DNA from 4 places in the Stenotrophomonas sp. YJH_SMC_19 genome. Region 1 is predicted to be linked to each of the others. Evidence: predicted binding sites of a transcription regulator. Region 1 holds the regulator's gene; each other region holds the start of a gene.
The links. The regulator FliA, encoded in region 1, starts transcription of late flagellar genes. The targets are predictions, from matches to a motif close to TAAAGTTTNNCNNNCNNNGGCCGATAA.
Positions count from the first base shown of each region.

Region 2: AC5P5R_RS00575 (methyl-accepting chemotaxis protein) is a predicted target of FliA. The motif match lies at 2,467-2,493, and genes of this name have one in related genera.
Region 3: AC5P5R_RS08845 (methyl-accepting chemotaxis protein) is a predicted target of FliA. The motif match lies at 2,143-2,169, and genes of this name have one in related genera.
Region 4: AC5P5R_RS08185 (GGDEF domain-containing protein) is a predicted target of FliA. The motif match lies at 1,896-1,922, and genes of this name have one in related genera.

Region 1 is NZ_JCAFRI010000024.1:57,410-62,377, reverse strand. It holds gene AC5P5R_RS19230 (flagellar motor protein) at 1-229, opposite strand, end outside; gene AC5P5R_RS19225 (chemotaxis protein CheA) at 331-2,160, opposite strand; gene AC5P5R_RS19220 (protein phosphatase CheZ) at 2,163-2,768, opposite strand; gene cheY (chemotaxis response regulator CheY) at 2,768-3,160, opposite strand; gene AC5P5R_RS19210 (RNA polymerase sigma factor FliA) at 3,218-3,961, opposite strand; gene AC5P5R_RS19205 (MinD/ParA family ATP-binding protein) at 3,958-4,845, opposite strand; gene flhF (flagellar biosynthesis GTPase FlhF) at 4,832-4,968, opposite strand, start outside.
Region 2 is NZ_JCAFRI010000001.1:131,110-136,077, forward strand. It holds gene AC5P5R_RS00570 (glycine zipper 2TM domain-containing protein) at 1-46, opposite strand, end outside; gene AC5P5R_RS00575 (methyl-accepting chemotaxis protein) at 213-2,435, opposite strand; gene AC5P5R_RS00580 (hypothetical protein) at 2,645-3,037, opposite strand; gene AC5P5R_RS00585 (DUF2628 domain-containing protein) at 3,034-3,924, opposite strand; gene AC5P5R_RS00590 (hypothetical protein) at 4,055-4,660, opposite strand; gene AC5P5R_RS00595 (hypothetical protein) at 4,802-4,968, opposite strand, start outside.
Region 3 is NZ_JCAFRI010000006.1:51,315-56,282, forward strand. It holds gene AC5P5R_RS08830 (VOC family protein) at 1-304, shown strand, start outside; gene AC5P5R_RS08835 (arylamine N-acetyltransferase family protein) at 370-1,209, opposite strand; gene AC5P5R_RS08840 (hypothetical protein) at 1,265-1,990, opposite strand; gene AC5P5R_RS08845 (methyl-accepting chemotaxis protein) at 2,198-4,735, shown strand; gene AC5P5R_RS08850 (PepSY domain-containing protein) at 4,782-4,968, opposite strand, start outside.
Region 4 is NZ_JCAFRI010000005.1:147,472-152,439, forward strand. It holds gene AC5P5R_RS08180 (hypothetical protein) at 1-301, shown strand, start outside; gene AC5P5R_RS08185 (GGDEF domain-containing protein) at 342-1,787, opposite strand; gene fghA (S-formylglutathione hydrolase) at 1,976-2,806, opposite strand; gene AC5P5R_RS08195 (YqcC family protein) at 2,870-3,229, opposite strand; gene AC5P5R_RS08200 (S-(hydroxymethyl)glutathione dehydrogenase/class III alcohol dehydrogenase) at 3,238-4,347, opposite strand; gene frmR (formaldehyde-responsive transcriptional repressor FrmR) at 4,407-4,682, opposite strand; gene AC5P5R_RS08210 (LysR family transcriptional regulator) at 4,753-4,968, opposite strand, start outside.

The DNA of each region.
Region 1 (4,968 bases):
GTTCGCGGCGATCGCTGTGCGGCGGGCGCACGACCCAGCGCACGATCTTGAACGCATGCTTGAACACCGCCGGCGAGGTGTGAAGCAGGATCGCGGCAACGGTACCGACGATGACGATCACGAACGCCGCAGGCGACCACAACGACGCCAGGCCGGCGCCCTTGAGGATGCTGCCACCGACCAGCGAGGCCAGGGCGAGAAAGAGTCCAATGAGGCTGAGTCTATCCATGGTTCCGGTATCGGCTTGTATGAATGGGACTTGAGACACCGGGAGAATGCGTACAGACGGTAGTCACAGTTTTCGGGTCGCCGGGCCATGCCCGGCGGCGTTCAGCGTATGCCGTCCACGTCCAGGATCAGTGCCATGCGACCATCGCCGATCAACGTTGCACCGGCATAACCGCGCAGGCCGCGCAGGGCTTTTGGCAGTGGCTTGATGACCACTTCCTCGCGCCCGCGTACCTGGTCCACGACCAGGCCGAAGCGCGCTTCGCCGGCCTGCAGCACCACGATGGTCAGCAGGGTTGACGCGGCCGGCGTCACATCCAGCCACTGGCGCAGGTCGACCAGCGGCAGGGTGTGCGAGCGGCGATCAAGCACGGCGCGGCCATCGAACCAGCCCAGCGAGGTGCGCGGCGCGTGAAGCACTTCCATCACGCGTGCCAGCGGTAGCGCGTAGACGTCCTCGCCGGCCTGCACCAGCAGAGTCGGCAGGATCGCGAGGGTGAGCGGCACGCGGATCAGGAAGCGGCTGCCACGACCCAGTTCCGACTGGATCTGGATCTGGCCGCTCAGTTCGCGGATGCGCGACTGCACCACGTCCATGCCGACGCCACGGCCGGAGATGTCGGTGACCTGCTGCTTGGTCGAGAAGCCCGGCAGGAACACCAGGTGCAGGCACTCCTCGCTGCTCAGGCGGGCGGCGGCTTCCGGATCGATCAGGCCTTTCTCACGCGCCTTCGCGCGCAGCTTCTCCGGGTCGATGCCGGCGCCATCGTCCTGCACCTCGATGCTGACGTAGTCGCCTTCCTGCTGCGCCGACAGGCGTACATGGCCCATCCGGGGCTTGCCTTGTGCTTCGCGCAGATCGGGCATTTCCACGCCATGGTCGATGGCGTTGCGGACCAGGTGCACCAGCGGATCGGCCAGTGCTTCGACCAGGTTGCGGTCGAGTTCGGTTTCGGCGCCGACCAGCTCCAGGTCCACTTCCTTCTTCAGCGAGCGGGCGACGTCGCGGGCGACCTTGGGGAAGCGCGAGAACACCTTGCCCACCGGCTGCATGCGGGTACGCATCACTGCCGACTGCAGGCGGGCAGTGGCGATGTCCAGCGTCGATACGGCGCGGTCCAGCTCCTCGTCGCGCAGGCGTGCACGCAGGGTCTTCAGGCGGTTTCGGGAAAGCACCAGTTCGCCGATCAGGTTGACGATCGCATCCAGGCGCTTGGTGTCCACGCGCACGGTGTGCTCGGCCTCGGCCATCGGCTTGGCCGCCGGCTTGGCGGCGGGCGCCGGTACGGGCGCCGGGCGCGGTGCAGCGGCAGGTGCCGCCACGACGGTGGCAGCAGGCTTCGCGCCTGGCGCAGCGCCACCGTGCAGCTGGTCCAGCAGCGCTTCGAACTCGTCTTCGCTGATCAGGCCGTCGTCGGCCTTCCGGGCCGGCGCGACCGCGGTCGGTGCGTTGCCGCCATGCAGCTGGTCGAGCAGGGCCTCGAATTCGTCGTCGGTGATCAGGTCGCTGCCAGCTGCCGCAGGGGCGGCCGCAGCGACCGGCGCGGCAGTGCCACCGTTCATGTCGAACTGCGCGATCAGGTCCGGCGGCGCATAGCCTGGCTCGGTGCCGGAGGACACGGCGTCCAGCATCGACTGCAGGTAGTCCAGCGATTGCTGGGCGGCGTCGAAGTGGTGGGCCTGCAGCACCGCCTGCCCGGCACGCGCGATGCCCAGGGCCTCTTCAGCGGCGTGGCACAGTTCGACCATCGCGGTGACGCCAAGGAAGCCGGCACCGCCCTTGAGCGTGTGGTATCCACGGAACACCGCGTTGAGCTGCTCGGTGTCCTGCGGTGCCTGCTCCAGCGACACCAGCTGTTCGCCCAGGCGATCCAGGATTTCCTGTGCCTCGATGATGAAGTCGGCAGTGATGTCGTCGGATACCGCGCTCATGCTTACAGCCCCAGATCCGACAACAGGTCGTCGGCGTCGTTCTGCGAGACCGCGTGGCGGTCCAGTCCCTTCAGTGCCGGCCCGGCCAGTTCCGGGTCGGTGCGATGCTGTTCCGGCGGCAGGCCGAGTGCGCCGAAGCCCTCGTGCACGCGGCGGACGATGCCGACCACGCGACGGATGATCTGCCCGGTCAGGTCCTGGTAGCTCTGGGTCAGGGCGATCTCGGTCAGGTTGTGGCGGATGCGCTCGAGCTGCGCGTCCTGGCCCGGCTGCAGGCCTTCAGCACGCAGCTGTTCGGTCAGGCTGCGGCATTCCTCGGCCAGGTCCAGGGTGCGGTGCGTGGCCTGTTCGGTCATTGCCACCACGTGGTCCAGGCGTGCGCAGGCGTCGTCCAGCTCACCGGCCTCGCTGGGCACGGTCGGCAGCTCACCCAGTGCCTGCCCCAGCTCGCGGGCCAGCCGCGAGAGGCCGCTCATCATCGGCTGCGTACGCAGCGCGACCAGTCCGTCGATGCGCTGCCGCCAGGCGGCCTCGTCACCGGACTCGAGTGCGTCCAGGGCTTCCTGCAGGCGCAGGGCGAGGGCGCTCTTGTCGACCGTGGTATCCATCAGGCGCTGGCCGCCAGGCGTTCGAAGATCTTGCCGAGCTTCTCTTCCAGCGTCTGCGCAGTGAACGGCTTGATGATGTAGCCGTTCACGCCGTTCTGGGCGGCTTCGATGATCTGTTCGCGCTTGGCTTCGGCGGTGACCATCAGCACTGGCAGGGTCTTAAGCTTGGCATCGGCACGGATCGCCTTCAGCAGCTCGATGCCGGTCATCACCGGCATGTTCCAGTCGGTGACCACGAAATCGAACGGCTGGCTCTGCAGCAGCGACAGCGCGGCATGCCCGTCCTCGGCTTCGGCGGTATTGGTGAAGCCCAGATCGCCCAGCAGGTTCTTGACGATCCGACGCATGGTCGAGAAGTCATCGACGATCAGGATGCGCATGTTCTTGTTCAAAGCAGAGTTCCTTTGTTGTTCATTCCGGGCGGCCGGGGGCAGCCGCCTCGGGCATGTTCATTCTTCCAGGCCGGCGTCCGCCGCCTCGAAAATCTTGAGCCGGCCACGCAGGCGCAGCACCGCCTGGCCGTGGATCTGGCAGACCCGCGACTCGCTCACGCCGAGCACCGCGCCGATCTCCTTCAGGTTCAGTTCCTGCTCGTAGTAGAGCGAGAGCACCAGCTGTTCGCGCTCGGGCAGGTGGCCGATGGCCTTGCCCAGCTCGCGGCCGAACTCACCACGCTCCAGTACCTGCTGCGGGGTCGGGCCGCCCTGGGCGACGGTGTCCAGCTCGCCCTGGTCCTCGATGCGCGACTCCAGGCTCAGCACCTGGCCACGTGCGGCGTCTTCCATCAACCGCAGGTATTCGGGCAGCGGCATCTCCATCGCGGCGGCCACTTCGGTGGCGCTGGCGGCGCGGCCGCTGCTCTGTTCCAGGCGGCGGATGGTGGCGGCGGCATCGCGTGCACGGCGGTGCACGGAGCGCGGCACCCAGTCGCCACGGCGGATCTCGTCGATCATCGAACCGCGGATGCGGATCGAGGCATAGGTCTCGAACGAGGCGCCCTGGTCGGCGTCGTAGCTGCGCGACGCTTCTATCAGGCCCATCATGCCGGCCTGGATCAGGTCGTCCACTTCAACGCTGGCCGGCAACCGCGCGGCCAGGTGGTGGGCGATGCGCCGCACCAGGTCCGAATGCTGGGCGATGACCTCGTTGGCCGCCGAGCGCTGGACTTCCCTGTACTGGGCTGCGCCTTTCATGCGGCCACCCCGCGCTGCTTGAGGATGCGCTCGAGGAAGAACTCGACGCCGCCACGCGGTTCGGTCGGCGCCTGCCAGCGTGCGGTGCGACGCGCGATCTCGGTGATCGCCAGCGCGGCCGGGCTGGACGGGTAGGCCTTCACCACCGGCTGCTGGCGCTGCACCGACAGGCGCAGCCAGTCGTCCTGCGGCACGCAGCCCAGGTAGTTCAGCGAGACATCGGCGAGGAACTTCTCGCAGACGCGGGTCAGCTTTTCGTACAGCACGCGGCCCTCGTTGGGGTCGCGCACCATGTTGGCCACTACCTGGATGCGGTCCACGCCGCGTTCGCGCGACAGCACCTTGATCAGCGCGTAGGCGTCGGTGATCGAGGCCGGCTCGTCACAGACCACCACCACGGTGTCCTGCGCGGCCTGGCAGAAGGTCAGCACGCCGTCGGTGATGCCTGCGGCGGTGTCCACCACCATGATGTCCAGTTCGCGTTCCAGCTCGGAGAACACGTTGACCAGGCCGACGTGCTCTGCCGGGGCCAGCTCGGCCATGTGCCGGCGGCCGGACGCGGCCGGCACCACCAGCACGCCGTTCGGGCCTTCGACGATGACGTCGTCCAGCGAGCAGCGGCCGGCGACCAGGTCGGCCAGCGTGAAGGTCGGGTTCAGCCCCAGGATCACGTCGATGTTGGCCAGGCCCAGATCGGCGTCCAGCAGCAGCGTGCGCTTGCCCATCCCGGCCAGTGCCACCGCCAGGTTGGCGGACACATTCGTCTTGCCCACGCCGCCCTTGCCGCCAGTGACGGCAATGGTGCGCACAGGGCCGAGCGGCTCGCTGCGGGTGGCCGACAGCGGGAAGGTCTTGGTCAGCTTGGCGTACTCACGCGACGGCATGGTTCAACTCCGGGTTGCAGGGCATATCGGCCGCGCGGCGCAAATCTTCAAGGCGAAGTACGAGATTGGCCGCACTGGCCCGGTGCAGGTCCTCCGGAACGTCCTGGCCATCGGTCACCCAGG
Region 2 (4,968 bases), on a different contig from region 1:
GCAGCGTGCCCAGCACAAGCAATCGGGTCGAGGTCTTCATGGCCATCTCCTGAGTTCCGGTATGGCGCAAGTGTCCTCCTGCGGTTGGCAACCGGAAGTGAAATGCGCGTGTCCGCCGCCTCATCGGCCATCGCGCGTTCAGGAAGAGAATCCGCGCCCATCACGATCAGCCATCGTGATGGGCGCCGTCTCCCTACCGGCATTGCCCTCTGCTAGAACTCTTCCCAACCACCCGCATTGGCGGCCAGCGTCGGTTCCATCCGCGGCGACAGCACCGCCGGCCGGCGTACCGGTGCAACCGATGCCGCCACGGCTGCCAGCGCCGGGCGGACCGCTGCGGCGGCGGTCACCGCCCCCGTGCGGAACACCGAAACCGCCTCGGCCAGCAAGTTGGCCTGCTCCTCCATGGAGCGTGCCGCCGCGCTGGCTTCTTCCACCAGCGCCGCATTCTGCTGCGTGGTCTCGTCCATCTGCACCACCGCCTGGTTCACCTGTTCGATACCCGAGCTCTGCTCCTGCGAGGCGGCAGAGATATCGGCCATGATGTCGGTCACGCGCTGCACCGAGGCCACGATCTCGCCCATCGTGGTGCCGGCCTGGCGAACCAGCGCCGATCCATCGGCGACCTTGCCGACCGAATCCTCGATCAGGCCCTTGATCTCCTTGGCCGCACCGGCCGAGCGCTGCGCCAGCGTGCGCACCTCACTGGCAACCACCGCAAAGCCCCTGCCCTGCTCGCCGGCACGCGCAGCTTCCACCGCCGCGTTCAAGGCCAGGATGTTGGTCTGGAACGCGATGCCGTCGATGACACTGATGATCTCGGCGATCTTCTTCGACGAGGCTTCGATGGCCGACATGGTGGTGACCACCTGGCCGACCACCTCGCCGCCCTGTGAGGCGACGCCATGCGCACCGATGGCAAGCTGGTTAGCCTGGCGTGCGTGCTCGGCGTTCTGCTTCACGGTGGAGGTCAGTTCTTCCATCGACGCCGCCGTCTCTTCCAGGTTCGCCGCCTGCTGCTCGGTGCGACGCGACAGATCGGTGTTGCCCGAAGCGATCTCGCCTGCCGCCAGGTTGATGCTGGACGCGCTGGACTGGATACGGCCGACAATCTGCTTGAGCTGATCGACGGTGGCATTGCAGTCATCGCGCATGCGGGCGAACACGCCGTGGAAGTCACCCTGCATGCGCACGGTCAGGTCACCGCGCGAGATCGCCTGCAGCAGGCTCGACACCTGCACCAGGTTCTGGTCGGTGGTCTGCATCAGGCGATTGAGCCCTGCCACCATGTCGCGGAAATCGTAGGCGAAGCGATCTTCGTCACCGCGCAGGCTGAAGTCGCCTGCCGCGGCCGCTGTCGCCAACCGGCGGATCTCGCTGTTGATCGCCGACAGGCTGGTCTTGGTTTCGTCCATTGCCTGGGTGATCGCCGCCTTCTCGCCCGGCAGCGGATCCATGTCCACCGACAGGTCGCCACGGGCGTAATGCTTCATCACTTCGATCAGCCGGTTCTGCACCTGCACGTGCGAGCCGACCAGCGCATTGGTCTCGTGCACCATGCGCCCGTAGTCGCCGGGGAAGGCACTCTCATCCATGCGATAGCTGAGGCTGCCGGCATCGTGCTGGCGGGCCAGCTCGCCCTGCGCCGCCATCACCGACTGCAGCTGCGCCTGCATGCGCTGCATCGACCTGAGCAGCTGCGTCACCTCATCGTTGCCGGACGCGTCGATGCTGCTGTCCAGCCGCCCGTTGGCGATGCCGTCGGCCAGCTTCACCGCACCTTCCAGCGGGCGGGTCAGGCTGCGGGTGATGGCCCACGCCGCCAGTGAACCCAGTATCAGGCTCAGCACGCCGAACACGATCGACAGCGTGCCGGTCCAGGATTCGGTTGAACGGTATTCCTCGCGGCTGCGCTCGGTCAGTGTCTCCTGATGCCGCAGCAGGGTCGAGATCGCCTCATTCCATGCGGTGGCCAGGCCGTGCTCGGCGAGCAGTTCCTTGGCCGCACCGTCGAAATCACCGGCCTTCATGCGCTCGTGCAGATGCTGGGTGGAGGCGTCGGTGGCCTTGCGTGCCGCGTCGATTTTCGCAACAAGGGTATCGCCGGTGGCGTCGCGCGGAATCTTGATGTACTTGGCCCAGATACCGTCGTAGGTCTGCGACAGCTCCTGCGCCTTCTGATAATCCTTGTCGAAATCCTCGCCGCGCTTGATCACCATCAGCCGGCGATGCATCAGCACCGCGTTGTTGGTATCCAGCATGTCGTTCAACAGCCGCATCTTCACCATGTTGACGTCCACCACTTTCTCGAACTGGGCGGACTTCAGGTGATTCCCGTACAGCACCAAGCCGACGATGGCCACGATGAACAGCAGCAGCAATCCAAATCCGGCACCCAGCCGGGATCCCACTCGGAGGTTGCGTAACGCGAGCATCTCAATTCCCTTGATCATGGCCGTACGATCGATGACGGCGCAGGCAGGGGAAACTTTATGGGCCGATATTATTATATCGATCTAAAACTCTGGAACTGTGCAGACAGGTGTGAAAGCGAGCGACCCACGGGGCCTTATATCCATAAGGTATATCGCCACGCGTAGCGAGAATGGGATCAGGCAGGGACCTGCCAGCCCGTTGCGCGGCATTACGGGGCAGCTGGCCCCGGGAAGACCAGATCCTTCCCGAGCCTTGCCGCATAGATGCTCTCGAACTGGAAAGAGAGCACAAACCGGAACTCGCACGCCCCGGCGTAACGCTTGATGAAGTGGCAGATTTCCTCCCAGGCACGTTCAAACCCGCTCGCGCGGAAATGAAACGAGCCGAGCAGGCCCACCTGCCACTTGGCTTCGATCCCTTCCGCAACGACAGCTTCCGGTGGGTGGACGATGCTGAATCCGAAGCCCGTGTTGGAGGCTGGAAGATACCCATGCAGATCGTCAGTACCGTCGGAGTACTCGGCCTGGATCGAATCCAGCACGTGCAGCACGGCAGCCAGGTCGGCACCGGCTTCGACCTCGAGAAACAGCGAAATGCTCACTGCTTGCTCAAGCCGATAAGGGTATGCCGGTTGAAGAACCGCATCTTTCCCTCGATTGTGAAGTCCGTGCGCCTGATCTCGCCCAGCATCATCTCGCGCTGCGCTTCGTTCAACGTGCACGGCTCAAGAACATTCGCCTCCAGCACGAGGCCTGGCGGCGCCAGTCGCAGCTCGACAATGCAGGCATTGCCCTCGATGGGAACACCTGCTGGCCACGCCGTCATTGCGATCGCACGCATTTGCTCCTGATACGCCACCCGCTCCGCTTCCTCGATCTGCGGGTCCTGTTGATCCGGCGGGTTCGCCGCCACATGCAGAGCAGACTGAGTGGGCGTTGGCTCTGATATCGAACCAACGATCAGTTTGATCAGGGTGTTCTGTGAGGCCATTACCGCCAAGGCGATTACCAGAGCGGTGTAGCTGACACCACCAGCCTTCTGCAGCTCAAGGTGCCGCCGATGTTCCCCGCGATGCTCGGCATCAACCTTGCGGATAATCCTTCGGCAATGCGCCAGGTACAACGGATTCGCCAGGATTCCTGCAAGTACGCGAAACGCCACGAACGAGAGCAAGGACAACCATGGCAGCCCCAGCAGCACGAAGGTGGTCATCAGCAACGGCGAAAGGATGAACCAGATCGCGCCCCACGCATGCATGCGCCGGAAGAAGAACCAGAGTGACGAGAACAGGAATGCCGGCCAGTTCCAACGCCTTGGCGCCCTGCCGCTTGCTTCGTACAGCCTCCAGTAGTGGAGGTAGGTGGAGAACCGGTCTCCTACCACGATCGCCAGTGCGTCCTTTTCGCTCAGCCCATCGGAGGTTGCATCTGTGCGCTGTACTGCTTCGCTGCCGGTGCTGCCGAAGGTGGGCTCAATCCTTACTTTCATTCTCTTTTATCCAAACTCGCCACGAAATCATTCAAGACCGCTTGCCACGTAACATCGCGGCCATTGAGTCCCACCCTGCCTGTACTCAGCGCGGCCTTACTCGAACTCAATGCAACGGCCAGAAACGCTCTCAAGCCACGACGCAGATTGCAGTCACGACCTGCTCCGGCTCATCTTCGAGCGGCACACCCCAACCGGAAATTTCGAGGGCTCCGTACTCACCTCCGCTACAGAACCACTCCTCTGCTTCATCGAAATGCAACTCGGTGAAGCCAAGAAAATCTGAAACCAGACTTCCAATGCCAATTGAACCTACTGCAAGTCCACGATAGGACTTACGTGCAACGACATCCCACGGCATCCCCAATGCATAAACCTTGATCGCCCGCACCCCCCCGCCCCCGATCGTAATAAAGAGCGCAGCCATATCACCAGCGCGATCACCGCCTGGCAGGGAGAACAGGAGCCCGCCGTTTCCGCGCTCGTCAGGACCAGACCTTTCCAGACGAAGATCAGGCCCGTCCTTAAACCTGTACAACTGAGCATCCGTGTCGATCAGATATGCAGCGATAGCCGCGTCCAGATCACCGTATGACGCATGCAGAGGTATGGCTGCCATGGATACGCCAGGAACAATCGGCGCATCCCATGCAACGGAGAATCCACTGGAAATACCCACCCCAAAACAAGAATTTTTCAAACCACTGAATTCAACCCTCCGCTTCCGCGGATTCAAGAACTTCACCTTGTCATCACAAATCGAGCCACCAGAACCCTAAAAGCCCAGGCCCGCACCACGGCGAACAAATCGCACCAAAAATTTGCCCAACAACAATCAATCCAGAATTTAATTTTTAAAATCACATCCAAATTATTATCAATAATAATGCGATCGATCAAACCTGACACCTGTCGCAACCACGTCACCCGACTCAAAGAAGACAGATGTATCCATCCCATGCAGCATCACTGCATAGCCCTTGACGACGCCATCTTCCTCCTGACTTATCCCCAGCACACCACCACGTCGACCAACGTATACAG
Region 3 (4,968 bases), on a different contig from region 1:
GTGGCTGCAGGTCGCGGTGGACGAACCTGTCGTGCTGCACGACTGCCGGATGGCCTACCTGCCGTTCTCTGATGAGGCCGCCGGTGCCAGCATTGCGCTGGTGCACGGCGCGGACTACCGGCCTTCCGAACAGGGGGCGCGCGTCTACATCGGCGTCGATGACCTGGATGCGAGCCTGGAGCGAGCACTGCAAGCGGGCGCCGAGCTGCGCTTCGGACCCGCCGATGCGGGCGACTGGCGCGTGGCCGAGATCCGCGACAGCGAAGGCAACCGCATTGCGCTGCAGGCGCGCGCAGCTCTGTAGAGCCGAGACCACGCTTGGCTGCTGTTGGCCCAGCCGCTCCAGCTCAGCCGAGCATGGGCTCGGCCCTACAAGGTCGCGGCGCGCGAGCGCTGCAGCCAGTCATTGATGGCCGGGTCCAGTCGCGGGTCGTCCGGTAGCTGCATGCCGAAGCGCTGTTGCAGCACGGCACGCACATCACCCACATCATGCAGCGGGCGCTTGTCCGGTGCCTGCCCGGGGCGATACTCGGTGTAGTTGCCGCTGCCGATGGTGCGGCGCCAGTCCGGCCCGGTCAGCGACGCGCGCAGCTGCCCGGGGAAACTGGAATCGGGATGGGTGCACACGTACCAGTTGCCCACCACGTTATCGATCGGTGCCGGCGCCTGCAGGTCGAACCGATACATCGCCCGCCAACCATCGTTGGACTCGGCCGACAGCACGAAATCACCCTCGTCGGTCAGGCGCTGCAGCAGATAGCGTTCGTGCGGCGTGGCCTGCGGCTGCGGATCATGCAGGCGCAGCGGCACGGTCGGGGTCAGGCTGCCGAAACCGGCATCCACCAGCCAATCGTCGCTGTCTACGTTCACGCGCAGCAGCAGGTGGGTACGCGCGGTCAGTTCGCCGTCCTGGGCGGTCAGCAGTACCCGCGCGCTCAATGGCTGCGCATCGAAGCCCAATGCCTGCAGCAGCGCCAGCAACCCGCCATTGAGTTCGAAGCAGTAACCACCGCGGCGCTCGTCGAGCAGCTTGCGCTGCACGCTGTCCAGGTCGATCGGCACCGCATCGCGCAGCAGGCAGCTGAGGGTCTCGAAGGGCAGCAGTGCGTTGTGGCGCTGCTGCAGCAGGGTCAGGCCGGCCAGGGTCCGCGGTGGCGGCGCATCCAGCTGCAGGCGCTGCAGGTAGCGGGGGACATCGAGCGTCGTCATGGAGGCAGCGGGCGGGGGAGGGATGTCCACTGTGCTCCCCCAACCGGGGGTGAGGTCAAGCGCGGTGGCGCGGAATAGCGTCAATTGGCGCCGGCTTGAGAGAGGAGGGCTCTGGCTTCTTTGCTTCGGGGATCGGAATCAAAAGAAACTCATTACGCTCATTAGGCTGGATAACTTTTCCAACTGCGTCGTAGCTCTGCAGAGGGAACAGGGATACGCGCGTTGTGAAAGCGCCCATTACTGCGACCGGAACCCCCAGAACAATTCCCGCCCAAGAGCCATGCATGGCGGAAAGCAGGCCTTCAACCCAAAGCACGCTGCCGAACAGATAGAAGATCATGCCAGTAGCAGCGGCAGCGTATCGCCAGCGGCGCTCTCGCTTGGGCATGTGAAATTCAATGCCGGCGCCATCCATGCTGCGCCGTGCCAGTGTGCTTATGCCCCTGATATGGCGCCATTTTATGCTTGGCGAGTAGCAGCGCATGAGGTTGAAGTAGGCCCGGCGCTCCTCGCGCCCGACCAGGAGGCCATAGCGCCCTCGAAATGCCTCCTGCAACGTGGACTCCTTTACCCAGCTTGCTTCCAGATCATCCTCTGAATGATCCGCGATCTTCAGCAAGTACTCGCGATCCCGATGCTTTGACTCTCTCCAGCGGTGGAAACTGTCCATAGGAGGTCCGAAGAACCAGCGCACGATAGTTGCGAGGACAACTATGACAGTACCGATCCCGACAGGGATGCCAAGCGTCTGAATCTGATTCAGTACCGTGCTGCTAAGCATGGCTGCAGTTGCTCCAAGGTAGTTGTGTGAAACGTAGTTCTATCAGTCGGGATTCTCAGGAGATGAGAAATGGAGGTGTTCTCTGTCATCGCATCGTCGCTTGTTGCCGGTACAAGAAGCGAGATCGGATCCGCGAAGAAGAAAATTAGACCTAAAGTTTCTTCGCATACGGCCGATACAGGTGCGTCTTTCCGCCTGGAGTCTGTCATGTCGGCCGTTGTCCCCCACCTCCGGTCCCTGCGCACGCGCCTTGCTGCGTTGCACTCGGCGTCCCCCGGGCTGCTGCGCTGGCTGCAGCCACATCGGCTCAGCGTGGCCAACAAGCTCAAGGCCACACTGTGGATCTGCGGCCTGGGCCTGGTGGCGATCGCTGCTGTCTACGCCTGGACTGGCCATGCCAACGCACTGGCTGCGCGCAGCCAGGCCAGCTACCAGCGCGGCAGCGATCTGGCTGCCAGCCTGTCCACGCGGGTGGCCGAAGCGCGTCGCCTGCAGACCCAGTATGCACGCAGTTTCGATGATGCCGACCGCGCGCAGCTGTTGGCCACGCAGAAGGCGTTGCAGACCGATCTGCAGGCGCTGCGCGCGATGCCGATGGATGCGGGCCGGCGCAAGGCCCTGCAGGCGCTGACCGAAGCCGCCGACGCGTTCTCGCAGGGTGTGGCCGCCCTGTTCGAACGGGTCGACGAGATGGGCCGTGGTGATGCCGGCCTCGCTGCGCAGCTGCAGCAGGCCGCCGACACCCTGCAGGCGCAGGTGGATGTGCAGCAGCGGCCCGCGCTGGCGCTGTCCCTGCAGAAGATGCGAAGGCAGGAGGCACTGCTGCTGCTCGACGGTGATTCCACCCACGCCGACCGCGCCAGCGAGGAGAAGCTGCCGTTCGACCTCGCGCTGGCGGGCCTGCCTGCGGATGTGCAGGACACCCTGCGCACCGGGATGGAGGCGTATCAGGCCGCACTGCTGGGGTATACCGCTGCCCGCGTCGGCCTGGATGTGGAAGCGCAGTCGCTGCTGGATACCGCCACGGGCGTAGCGCCGGCGTTGGCCGCATTCCAGCAGGCACAGGTGGCGGCGCTGGCCAGGGCGCAGGCACGCCAGCAGGCCGGCGCGCGCACCATGAGCGTGGTGTTCGCACTGACCCTGCTGCTGGTGGCCGGCGTGCTGATCACCAGCCTGGTGCTGGTGCTGCGTGCGGTGCGCCAGCCGATCCAGGACACCCTGCGTTTCGCCAGCGACATCGCCGACGACCGCCTCGACACCACCCTGCGCGTCTACAACGCCAACGATGAAATCGGCCAGCTGGCCCAGCGCCTGGTCGACATGCAGCAGCGCCTGCGCGCGCGCATCGAGACCGAGCGTGCGGTGGCCCGCGGCAACACCCGCGTGCGCCAGGCATTGGACAGCGCACAGGCCGGCTTGATGGTGATCGATGCCGAAGGCCTGGTGGCGTACGCCAATCCGGCGCTGCTGGAGCAGCTTGCACTCCGGCTTGAAGATCTGGTGGGGAGCGATGCGGTACGCCTGCATCCGGCACTGGCCAGCCTGGCTGGCGTGCGCCAGCGCGAGGAGCGCGAGATCGGTCATGCCGGCGTCCGCTACCAGTTGATCGCCAATGCCATCACCGACGAAGGGCATTTCCTCGGCGTGGCAGTGGAGTGGCGCAGCCGCGCGCTGGAAACGCTGCTGGAAACCGAAGTGGCAGCACTGGTCGACGCCGCCGCACATGGCGACCTGCACGGCCGCATCGCGCTGGAGGGAAAACAGGGCTTCGTGCGCACGTTGTCGACCAGCATCAACCGCCTGCTGGCGACCTTCGAGACCAACCTCGGCGATCTGCAGGCGCTTCTGGCGGCGCTGGCCCGTGGTGACCTCAGCGTGCGCATGGAAGGTGAGCTGCAGGGCGTGTTCGCACGCATGCGCGACGATGCCAACGCCACGGTCGCGCAACTGGGCCGCATCGTCACCCGCATCCAGCAGGCGACGTCCAGCCTCGACACCGGCGTTGGTGAGATCGTTGCCGGGCACCATGATCTGTCGCAGCGTACCGAACAGCAGGCGGCCAACCTGGAAGAAACGGCAGCGTCGATGCACGAGTTGACCGACACCGTTGGCCGCAATGCCGATGCCGCGGGCCGCGCAGATGCCCTAGTGCAGGGGGCGGCCGCGGTGGCCCAGCGCGGTGGCGAGGCCGTCGGCCAGGTGGTCGCGACCATGCATGGCATCAGCGAGGCCTCGCGGCGGATCGGCGACATCACCCAGCTGATCGATGGCATCGCTTTCCAGACCAACATCCTCGCGCTGAATGCCGCGGTGGAAGCCGCGCGCGCAGGTGAGCAGGGCCGCAGCTTCGCCGTGGTGGCTGCGGAAGTGCGCCTGCTGGCCCAGCGCAGTGCCGAAGCGGCCAAGCAGATCAAAGGACTGATCGAGGATTCGGTGGCGCGTGTTGGCCAGGGCAACCAGCAGGCCGAGCAGGCGGGCATCACGATGGGCGAGATCGTTGGCAGCGTGCAGCAGCTGGCCGAGCTGCTGGCCGGTATCCGCAGTGCATCGCAGGACCAGCATGCCGGCATCGCGCAGGTGAAGCAGACCATCGTGCAGATGGAAGCCAGCACCCAGCGCAACGCCAGCCTGGTGGAAGAGGCTGGTGCCTCCACCGCGCAGATGCAGGCGCAGGTACACGCGCTGACCGAAGCGGTGGGCGCGTTCCAGTTGCAGTCGATGCCACAGGCGCGCGCTGCGGCCTGATCGTGCTCCGGTAGTGCCGGCCGCTGGCCGGCACTACCCTTGTGGCTCAATACACGTCGCGACGGTAGCGCCCGGTCTCCAGCAGCGTTTCCACTTCTTCATCACCCAGTGCTTCGCGCAGCACCTGGTCCACGCCTTCGGCCATGCCCAGCAGCGAACCGCAGACGTGGATGACCGTACCACGCTGCATCCAGTCGCGCAGGGCATCGGCTGCTGCACGCAGGCGATCCTGC
Region 4 (4,968 bases), on a different contig from region 1:
ATGCGACGCCTTCATCGGCCTGCTGCCCCTGCTGGCCACCCCCGCCGCTCCGATCGATCTGCTGCCGGCCGGCTCTCCCTTCATTGCCGCCAGCGAGCTGGACCTGCTGGTCTGCCTGCTGCGCATCGCACAATGGCGGCATGCGCGGCCCCGCGAAGACGACACGCTGGCACCGTTGCGCCGGCAACTGGCACGCTGTGCGATGGCCGTGCAGGCGGCAAACCTGCCGTTGCGACAACGCTCGTTGTCACCGGTCGGGCTGAGGCTGCTCGATCCGACCGGCTGGTTGCGGCAGCGATAAGCCGTCGCGCCCCCCCGTGTGATCGCATGCAGAGAGCTGCTCAGCAGTCCATCGTTCCGTGCGTGCTGCCCTCGTCATCCAGCACGTGCGCATGCAGGATCACCTGGTTGCGGCCAGCCCGCTTGGCGGCATACAGGCCGGCATCGGCGTCTGCCAGCAACTGATCGGCACTGGCCAGAGCCGGCGGATGCAGGTAACCCACGCCGACGCTGATGCTGACCGGGCCTTCCGGCAATGGCAGCGCTTCGACCGCTTCGCGCAGCCGCTCGGCCAGCGCCAGCACGCCCGACAACGGGCTTCCGGGCACGATGACGGCGAACTCTTCACCGCCATAACGCGCAACGCTGTCACCACCGCGACCGGCTATGACCTTCAGCACCCCGGCCACCGCCTGCAGGCAACGATCACCGGCCGGATGGCCGTGCTGGTCGTTGAAGGCCTTGAAGTGGTCGATATCCACCAGCAGCAGGCCCAGCTCGGTGCCGCTGCGCCGTGCGCGATTCCACTCGGACGTCAGCCGTGCGTCGAACTCGCGGCGGTTGGCCACGCCGGTCAGGCCATCCTGCCGCGCCAGTTGATCCAGTGCTGCCTGGCGTTCCAGAAGATCGGTCTGCAGCAGGACGCTGCGCAGGCCGAAGCCAAGGGTGGCTACGACGAAGCCGGCAACGGCCAACGGCCGCGCATGATCGACCACCAGCGTGCCGACCACCAGCAGCAGCAATGGCAGGATGATCGGACCGGCGGCCTGCACCGTCCTCGCCAGCCGCGGGTGTGCCGTGGTGCCTGTGTCCGGCGCCGTGTCCAGCGCCAAGCAGGCGATCAGCAGAAAAGGTACGTCGATCAGCAGATCGTTGAACGCACCGAATGCATCATCGGAGGTGTAGTGGTTGATGTAGTAGGCCACCAGCAGATAGGCCAGTGCGTACAGCGCCAGTGCGCGGAAGAACCTGCGCCGTTCGGGCACGTCGCCGGCCAGCCATCGCACCACGGCGAACGCGGCGATACACAGGTTCTGGATGTCGAACATGCGCTGCATGTTGGACATCGCATGGGCGTCGACCTCGACACGGGCGGCGAACGATGCGGTGTGCACGAAGAACAGCACACCCAGCAGCGCCGCCATCGCCGCGTCGATCAGGCTGATGCTCAGGCGCTCGCGGCGTGCCCGGGCCAGGATGAACACCAGGGGCACGCCATACAGCACGTACAGGAACAGGCTTGCGCGCGGGGTGAAATCAGCACGCCCGGCGCCCAAGGCGTCGATCATGTTGAACGCCATGCCGCCGGCCCACAGCAGCAGTGCCAATGCCGTGGCGCGCCACCCCAGTGCCGCGCGGTCGCGGCGGGCCCGCCACAGGCAGGCGGCCGCCGCCAGCAGCGGTGCGCCGGTCAGAAAAACGAAGGAGCCTACCCCGGCGGGGCCAGGCCACAGGGCCAGCACCAGGCCATGGCACAGCACATACAGCAGCGCCAGCACTACCGGCATGCATCCCCCCGATCCGCAAGGCCGTCTACGCGCACGATAGCGCGCCGGCACGCCACAGCGGCGTGATCCACTGCGGCAAAACGACACTCCGAGTGCACCGCGATGGTAGTGCCGGCCGCTGGCCGGCAAACCCAATGAATCACAGGGCTGCAGGTTGCCGGCCAGCGGCCGGCGCTACCGGAAAGCGCTCAGCCCTGCAGGGCGCGGGCGTGGTGGGCGATGTGCTCGCCGATGAAGCTGGCGATGAAGTAGTAGCTGTGGTCGTAGCCGAGCTGCAGGCGCAGGGTCAGCGGATGGCCGGCGGCATCGCAGGCCTGCTGCAGGCGCTGCGGCTGCAGCTGGGTCTGCAGGAATTCGTCCGCCTCGCCCTGGTCGACCAGCAGCGGCAGGCGCTCGTCAGCCATAGCGATCAGCTCGCAGGCATCCCATTGCGCCCAGTCGGCCGGGTTGTCGCCCAGATAGGCATGGAAGGCCTTCTGCCCCCACGGCACGTGGCTGGGCGCGACGATCGGCGAAAACGCCGACACGCTGCGATAGCGCCCGGGGTTGCGCAGCGCGATCACCAGCGCGCCATGGCCGCCCATCGAATGGCCACTGATCGCGCGCGCGTCGGTCACCGCGAAGTTCGCCTCGATCAGCGCCGGCAGCTCCTGCGCCACGTAGTCATGCATGCGGTAGTGCTTCGCCCACGGTGCGCGGGTGGCATTGAGGTAGAACCCTGCCCCCTTGCCCAGGTCGTAGCCCTCGGCATCGGCTACGTCATCACCGCGCGGGCTGGTGTCGGGCGCGACGATGATCACACCGTGCTCGGCCGCATAACGCTGCGCGCCGGCCTTGGTGATGAAATTCTGCTCGGTGCAGGTCAGGCCGCTCAGCCAGTACAGCACCGGCAGCTTCTGTGTTTCCGCCTGCGGTGGCAGGTACACGGCGAACTGCATGTCGCAGCCCAGCGTGGTCGAATGATGGCGGTAGACGTCCTGCCAGCCGCCAAAACATGCGCGGTGTTCAATGCGTTCCATGGTGCTCTCCTGCGCGGCGCGTCAGCGCACGCGTGCTTCTGGTAGATGCCGACCTTGGTCGGGTTATCCACGCCCGGCGTGGATGCCTTGGTTGATCCGTTCATCCAGCTGTGCCAGCAGGCGCAGCAACGATTCGACGCCAGGCTGGCCGTCCAGGTTGCGATACGCCGCCACCGCCACGTCGCTGCGTGGTGGCCACTGGCCGTCGGCGCGGGCTTCGTGCAGGCGCGGCAGGAATACCTGCGCAAGCCACTGCTCGAACGGCATGCCATCGTCGCTGCCGAAGGCCGAAGTCACCGCACGCGGTGGTCCCACCTCGCCGTCGACCCAGCCCAGCGCACGCAACGCCTGCTCGATCGGCACCACCAGGGCCGCGCGCGGGTCTTCCGCACGCGGCCGGCGCAGGGCATCGAACCAGCCCATGACGTGGCTCAGTAGTGGACCACCGAACGGATCGACTTGCCTTCATGCATCAGGTCGAAGGCGTCGTTGATCTTGTCCAGGTCCATGGTGTGGGTGACGAACGGGGCCAGTTCGATATCGCCCTTCATCGCATCCTCGACCATGCCCGGCAGCTGGCTGCGGCCCTTCACGCCGCCGAAGGCGGTGCCCATCCACTTGCGCCCGGTCACCAGCTGGAACGGACGGGTGGAGATCTCCTGGCCCGAACCGGCCACGCCGATCACCACGCTCTGGCCCCAGCCACGGTGCGCGCATTCCAGCGCCGCGCGCATCACGTTGACGTTGCCGATGCACTCGAAGCTGTGGTCCACGCCCCAGGTGGTCATTTCAACGATGACCTGCTGGATCGGCTTGTCGAAGTCCTTCGGATTGATGCAGTCGGTGGCACCGAATTCGCGCGCCAGCTCGAACTTGGACGGGTTGGTGTCCACCGCGATGATGCGGCCGGCCTTGGCCTGGCGTGCACCCTGGATCACCGCCAGGCCGATGCCACCGAGGCCGAACACGGCCACGCTATCGCCTTCCTGCACCTTGGCGGTGTTGTGTACCGCGCCGATGCCGGTGGTGACGCCGCAGCCGAGCAGGCAGACATGTTCCGGGTTGGCGTCCGGGTTGATCTTGGCCAGCGAGACTTCGGCAACGACGGTGTACTCGCTGAAGGTCGAGCAACCCATGTAGTGGTACAGCGGCTCACCGTTGTAGCTGAAGCGGCTGGTGCCATCGGGCATCACACCCTTGCCCTGGGTGGCGCGCACGGCCACGCACAGGTTGGTCTTGCCGCTCTTGCAGAACAGGCACTCGCCGCACTCGGCGGTGTACAGCGGAATCACGTGGTCGCCGGGCTTGACGCTGGTCACGCCCTCGCCGACCTCCACCACGATGCCGGCACCTTCATGGCCCAGCACCACCGGGAACAGGCCTTCCGGGTCATCGCCGGACAGGGTGAACGCATCGGTGTGGCAGACACCGGTATGGGTGATCTTCACCAGCACCTCGCCTGCCTTCGGCGGGGCGACGTCGATCTCGACGATCTGCAGCGGCTGGCCGGGACCAAAGGCGACGGCGGCACGGGATTTCATGGGTGGACTCTCCAGAGACAGGCAATGACAGGATGGGCGGCGCCATGTTGCGCCATCGTTTATTTCAGGTACGAGCGGATCAACGCGCTCATGTCGCGCACGCGTTCGGCGCGTTGTTCATCGGAGGCTGCGGGTTGCCCGAACTCCTCGCGCAGATGAGCCTCCATCACCTCGGACATCAGGCCGTTGACCGCGCCACGGATGGCGGCGATCTGCTGCAGCACCGGCCCGCAGTCGGCGCCGGCTTCCAGCGCGCGGTCCAGCGCATCGCACTGGCCGCGGATGCGGCGCACGCGGGCCAGGACCTTTTTCTTCTCTTCGGGGGAGTGCGGCATGGCGGGCCACCTCGGAACTATACTGGGGGACAGTATACAAGCCGAAGTCACGAACTCAATCCTGGCCGGCTCAATCAAACAATCCCTCACCCGCCAACCGCGCCAGCTCATCCACCACGTAGCGCACCTTGGGCCGCAGGTGGCGTGTCGGTGGCCACAACGCGTGGATATCGATGTGCCGTTGCATGTGCGCATCCAGCACCGACCGCAGCGCGCCGGAATCCAGGTGGCGGCGCACCAGTGAAACCGGCATCTGGCAGATACCAAGCCCGGCGATGGCCGCCTC